Linked DNA regions of Oceanicoccus sp. KOV_DT_Chl. Each later gene encodes a partner of the first gene's protein in a complex. Links are inferred from orthologs where the notes say so. Each region holds a gene or a part of one and is shown in the gene's direction. Other genes may lie near its edges.

Evidence for each region.
Region 2: the proteins of cheY (region 1) and UNITIG_RS10220 are in contact, whole or in part, in a solved structure (PDB 1A0O), measured with the Escherichia coli proteins. The link is inferred for Oceanicoccus sp. KOV_DT_Chl from one-to-one orthologs.

What each region holds. Positions count from the first base shown.
Region 1 is NZ_FQLF01000007.1:192,085-195,142, reverse strand. Bases 342-3,025 are described here. They hold cheY (chemotaxis response regulator CheY), read left to right. Parts: upstream 342-1,332; coding sequence 1,333-1,719; downstream 1,720-3,025. Other genes in these bases: UNITIG_RS22090 (protein phosphatase CheZ), read left to right, coding at 1,776-2,597; UNITIG_RS22100 (RNA polymerase sigma factor FliA), read left to right, coding at 392-1,117; UNITIG_RS22105 (MinD/ParA family protein), read left to right, coding at 342-368. In the rest of the region: more of UNITIG_RS22105, read left to right, coding at 1-341. UniProt on the Escherichia coli protein: Involved in the transmission of sensory signals from the chemoreceptors to the flagellar motors.
Region 2 is NZ_FQLF01000002.1:1,373,563-1,376,898, reverse strand. What follows is about bases 276-3,237. They hold UNITIG_RS10220 (chemotaxis protein CheA), read left to right. Parts: upstream 276-663; coding sequence 664-2,811; downstream 2,812-3,237. Other genes in these bases: UNITIG_RS10215 (chemotaxis protein CheW), read left to right, coding at 2,808-3,237; UNITIG_RS10225 (STAS domain-containing protein), read left to right, coding at 413-667; UNITIG_RS10230 (response regulator), read left to right, coding at 276-347. In the rest of the region: more of UNITIG_RS10230, read left to right, coding at 1-275; more of UNITIG_RS10215, read left to right, coding at 3,238-3,317. UniProt on the Escherichia coli protein: Involved in the transmission of sensory signals from the chemoreceptors to the flagellar motors. CheA is autophosphorylated; it can transfer its phosphate group to either CheB or CheY.

The sequences.
Region 1 (3,058 bases):
TTACCGATGCCTATGCGCTGATTAAATTACTGAACAAGGATTACGGCGTTGATCGCTTTCGAGTGGTTGCCAATATGACGCGCACTACCCAAGAGGGGCGCAATCTTTTTAATAAGCTGACGCAAGTGACTGACCGTTTTCTCGATGTGACCTTACAGTACGTTGGCAATATTCCTTTCGATGAAGCGGTACGTAAGGCGGTTCAGCGCCAAAAGCCAGTTGTCGAACTTTCTCCCCGTAGCAAGGCTGCTCTGGCATATAAACAACTGGCTGAAAAAGTGGATCTTTGGCCGTTGCCTTCTACTCCGCGCGGGCATCTCGAGTTTTTTGTCGAGCGTTTGGTAGAGGGTGCAGCAGGACATCAATAATGTCCTTGTCTGAAGGGGTGGCAATGTATAACGACGTCGATAAACCATCGATGGAAGACATGGTGGAGCGCTACGCACCACTGGTCAAACGAATCGCTCATCATCTGTTGGCGAGAATGCCCTCTAGTGTTTTGGTTGAAGATCTGGTGCAGGCTGGATTGATTGGTTTGATGGAAGCTGCTCGCAATTACGACGTGTCCAAAGGAGCCAGCTTCGAAACCTATGCCGGGATTCGTATTCGTGGTGCCATGATTGATGATGTCAGGCGTGGTGATTGGGCACCGCGGTCGGTGCACCGAAATTCGCGTCGGGTTTCGGAGGCTATTCGTACTGTTGAATCGCGTTTTGGTCGTGATGCCAGTGATAATGAGGTGGCAGCTGAGTTAGGCGTAGAGCTGGATGAGTACTACAGCATTATTAAAGATTCAGCCTCGAGTAAGTTGTTTAGTTATGACGAGTTAATCAGTGGTGATGATCGTCCTGAAGAGCAACTACCCAGCTCCGCAGCAGATCCGTTGGACGGTATCCAAAGTGACGCTTTACGCAGGGGTTTGGCGGCAGCTATTGCTACCTTACCGGAGCGTGAGCGGTTGGTGTTAGCTTTGTACTACGATGAAGAATTGAACCTCAAAGAAATAGGCTTGGTGTTGGGGGTGAGTGAATCCCGTGTTAGCCAAATCCATAGTCAGGCCGCCTTGCGATTGCGAAGTCGGTTGGTCGACTGGCAATCTAACCCGCCTTCTGAGTAAACCATTCTCGCTTGCCGCTGAGCGCAATCTATACAGTTTTTTTGCCATTGGCCGATAAGCTTTAACTTAATGAGATAAATACATAATTTTTCTATGAAAATCTCGATAAAAATTGCTATAAAAGCCGTTATCTACTGGATACCCCCACAGCAGGGGCTAGACTGGATAGGTACGTCACTTTATACGTCAAAGCCTGAAATTCTCTGGAGGTAGCTTTGAACAAAGATATGAAAATTCTCATTGTTGACGATTTTTCAACAATGCGGCGAATTATCAAAAACCTATTGCGTGATTTGGGTTTTACCAATACATCGGAAGCAGATGACGGTGTCACTGCATTGCCGATGCTGCAAAATGGCAATTTTGATTTTCTGGTCACTGACTGGAATATGCCGGGCATGACCGGTATCGATTTATTGAAAGCGGTTCGTGCTGATGAGCGATTGAAGAACATGCCTATTTTGATGGTAACTGCTGAAGCCAAGCGCGATCAAATTGTTGAAGCTGCTCAAGCAGGCGTTAACGGCTATGTAGTGAAGCCATTTACCGCAGCCGTATTAAAAGAAAAGATCGATAAGATTTTCGAGCGGGTTCAGGGTTAGTCAGGCTGGGTAACAGCCGTAACCGCTAAGTCACTGACGCAAGGTAAAACAATTCCATGTTGGGAAAAGACAAAGGCACCGAACTCGACGGGGTGTGGGATGAGCTGAAAGGCCGGGCCCGCACGCTAGTCGATCGCTTAGAGGCCGGGGACTTCACCGGTGCTTCTAGTGCGATAGAGGACCTCAATGAGGCTCGCGACCGTAATATTTACCGCGAAGTAGGTAAATTAACTCGTGGTTTACATGAGGCCATCGTTAATTTCGATATTGGCGCACCTGAGATTCCAAATACTAGCGAGAGTGATGCCGCGGGTGATGTCGAGTCAAAAATGACCAATGCCCAGGATCGTCTCGATTATGTCATTAATCTTACGCAGAGTTCTGCCGATAAGACTATGGACATGGTGGAGGAGGGGATTCCGCTGGCGTCTGCAATTGGCGATAAGGCTGTGGCTTTACGCGAGGATTGGGGGCGTTTACTGCGTCGCGAGATGGACCCTGAAGAGTTTCGGGATTTATACCGGCGTATTGATGAATATTTAGCATTCTCAACAGATTCATCGACTCAGCTTAGTGACAAGTTGAATACGATTCTGTTGGCGCAGGATTTTCAGGACTTAACTGGCCAGGTGATCAAAAAAGTTATTAGCTTGGTACAGGAGGTTGAGGAGCGTCTGGTCGAGTTGATGCGAGTGGCTGGGCAAGTAGAAGAATTAACCGGAATTGTTAGGAAAGCCGAAGTTGCCAAAACGGAAGATGTGTCAGCTGAAAGTAAAGATGTAACTGCAGAGGGGCCACAGATTAATGCGGAACAGCGCAATGATGTGGTGTCAGGACAGGATGATGTGGATGATTTGTTATCGAGCCTGGGTTTTTAGACGATTCGACTAAGACGTTTGTTAGCTAGCATTGCGAGTGGTTACTGGGGAGTAATTAATGTTCGGTGAAGACGAAGAAATACTGCAGGATTTTCTGGTTGAGGCCGGTGAAATTCTGGAGCAATTGTCTGAACAGTTGGTCGACCTGGAACAACGTCCTGATGATGTCGGTTTACTCAATGCTATATTCCGTGGATTTCATACCGTTAAGGGTGGTGCGGGTTTTCTGCAGCTCACTGCACTGGTGGATTGCTGTCACATCACTGAAAATCTATTTGATTTTTTACGTACCGGTAAGCGTAGCGTTACGCCTGAGTTAATGGATGTGGTGCTGCAAGCGCTGGATGCCGTTAATGAAATGTTTGCAGAAGTGCAAGGCGGTAATGCGCCCTCGCCAGCAGATCCGGAATTGCTGGAACGTTTAGGTGCATTAGTCGTTGCAGAAGATGCTGCAGGTACGG
Region 2 (3,336 bases), on another replicon or contig:
TTGTAGTAGATGATTCGGCCAGTGTCAGGCAGGTGGTGGGAATTGCGTTAAAGGGGGCGGGCTATACCGTAATTGAAGCATGTGATGGTAAAGACGCACTGTCAAAACTGAATGGCACAAAAGTTCATTTAATAATATCGGATGTCAATATGCCGAACATGGATGGCATTACCATGGTGACAGAAGTTAAAAAGTTAGCTGAGTATAAATTTACCCCGATCATTATGCTCACTACAGAAGGTGCGGACGAAAAGAAAAAGCAAGGTCAGGCCGCTGGAGCTAAAGCCTGGATTGTTAAGCCGTTCCAGCCTGAGCAAATGCTAAAAGCCGTATCGATGCTTATATGAGTATTACTCATGGAAATTAAGGCGAAAAAATCAGGTGGTTGCTATACCTTATCTTTAGTGGGGAGATGACAATTTATACTGCTAAAGAGGATTTTTCCAAACTGTTTGCTAAGCCAGAATGGTGTGCTGCAGATCTTAAATTAGACTTATCAGGTATAGTTGAAATTGATACTTCTGGCGCACAATTGTTAGTGTTGTTCGCCCACGCTGTCGCTGAAGAAAAATCAATAAAGCTTACTAAAATCAGTGATTCAGCTGACTCAGTATTGAACTTGCTAAACTTAAAGAAAATATTAACGCAAGAGGACGTTGCTGTATGAGTATGGATGCGGCGCTAGATACGTTTATTGCAGAGGCTCAGGAATTACTGGAGCAGATGGAAGCTGCCTTACTTAGAATAGGAGATGGCGATAACGATCCGGAAACACTTAATGAAATTTTCAGGGCGGCTCATACCATTAAAGGCTCATCCGGGTTGTTTGGTTTGGATAATATTGTTGCCTTTACTCACAAGGTAGAAAACGTCCTTGATCGTGCACGAGATGGTGATTTTAACATTGAAAAAGATTTACTGAATATTTTATTAAAGTGCGGCGATCATATTGGCAGTCATGTTGCTGCTGTAATTGCAGGTGTAGAGATTTCGGCTGAAAATGTAGTTGTTGAGCAAGAGCTGGTAGAAGCGTTAGGGCCGTGGCTTGCAGAGGAATCGCCGTCATCGGATGACGAGGAAGATAATGAAGAAAATAATAGTAGTGAAGGCTGCTGGCATTTATCTATCCGCTTGAGTGGAGATGTACTGCAAAACGGAATGGACCCCCTTTCAATTTTAAAATTTTTAAAAACGATGGGTGAGTTTCAGTATTTTGAAACCATTACTAATACTTTGCCTGCCAAGGAAAAATTTGATCCCGAAACATTATATTTTAATTTTGAGTTGGGCTTGATAAGTAGTGCCAGTCGAGAGGCTATTAACGATGCGTTTATGTTTGTTGCTGACGGCGCCGAGATCAAGCTAGTACCACCGCAAAGTGCTATTGAGGAGTATATTAAACTCATTAAGTCTTCTGGTTTGGGGCAGCGCAAGCTAGGAGAAATATTAGTCAATAGTGGTGCGCTGACACTTAAGGAGCTGGATGATGCAGTAAGCGATCAGGTTACCCAACTATTTGAGAGTGGCGCCAAGAAACCATTAGGTGAAATGCTAATGGACCAGCAGCAGGTGTCGCCACAAGTAGTGAGTGCGGCGCTGCAGCAGCAAACTAAAGAGCGAACTAGTACTACCCGGTTTATAAGAGTTGATTCTGAATGTGTTGATCAATTAATTAATCTGATTGGTGAATTGTTAGTAAGTCGTCAACGTATTGACCTGCTTTGCGATAGTGTTGCTAATAATGACCTGGAGGAAGCTGTTACCGGAATGGGGTCTATTACTGAGCAGATTCAGGATGCTGCGCTCAATTTAAGGATGGTGCCGATAGGTGATACTTTCCAACGCTTTCAACGGGTAGTTCGGGATACCGCAGCAGGGCTGGATAAAGATATTAGGCTGGTACTTGAAGGTTCGGAAACTGAGCTCGATCGATCTATGGTAGAGCGGTTGGTCGATCCCCTTACGCATATTGTTAGAAATTCTATTGATCATGGTGTAGAGCCAGTAAGTATAAGAAAAGAGCGCAATAAACCGGAGCAGGGGCTGTTAAAGCTTTCAGCCTACCACGATGCGGGCAGTATTGTGATTGAAGTAAGAGATGATGGTGGCGGGCTCGATACCAATAGGATTCGTCAAAAGGCCATTGATAATGGTGTTGTAGAAGCGAGTCAGCAATTATCTAATCACGACATTCATCAACTGATTTTTCATGCCGGATTATCAACAGCGGATTCCGTCACTGACTTGTCGGGTCGTGGTGTTGGTATGGATGTGGTGCGGAGAAATATCGAGTCGTTACAAGGCGGTATAGAGATAGAAAGCGAGTCGGGTAAAGGGACGATGATTCGTATTCGGTTACCTCTAACGTTAGCAATCATCGATGGTTTTCACGTATCGGCCTACGGTACCGATTTTATTATTCCGCAAGCGACTATTCTTGAATGTATGGACTTCAATTCCGTTGAGCATGTGGCGGGAAGGAATAGCATTAATTTACGTGGAGAGTTGGTTCCTTACCTGAGTTTAAAATCAATCTTCGCGTTAGCGGGGAGTAAAACAGAGCCAGAGAAATTAGTCGTAGTTAAATTTGGTAATGATCGTGCGGCTATTATTGTCGATGTTCTGCATGGTGAAATTCAAACGGTTATAAAGCCGCTGGGTCCTATTTTCCAGGCATTGAAGGGTGTCGGTGGCTCAAGTTTATTAGGAGGCGGGGAGATTGCTTTTATTCTGGATATTCCCCAATTAATCCACTCGGCTGTCTTGATGGAGTCCAGACATAAGGGTGTGCGCGAGGATTTTTCTGCATGAATAGTGAACACTCGGAATTGTTAAGTATGGATGTTTCTGAAGCTCGTCAATTCCTTACCTTTCGTATCGGCGGCGAGTTTTTTGGTATGGAGCTATCGAAGACCCGGGAGATTCTTGAATACGATGGCGTAACGGCTGTGCCTTTGATGCCCCGTTTTATTAGTGGTGTTATCAATTTGCGTGGCGAGGTGGTGCCGATCATTGATCTGGCAGTTCGGTTGGGGCGGCCAGCGATAGAGTTGCATCGGAGAACTTGTATCGTGGTAATAGAGTTGGTAAGTGATGGCCAGCAACACACGCTTGGTTTGTTGGCCGATGCGGTGAGTGAAGTCGCTGAGATACAGGATAGTGATATTGAGGATGCACCGGCATTCGGCGCACAAATTCGAGCAGAGTTTATTCAGGGTATCGCTAAAAAAGATAATGATTTTATTGTGTTGCTGGATGCGGATAAAACCTTATCCATGCGTGAACTGGCAAAGTTAGTAGAAGCTGAATTGGACTAAAACCCTATTAAATATGTTT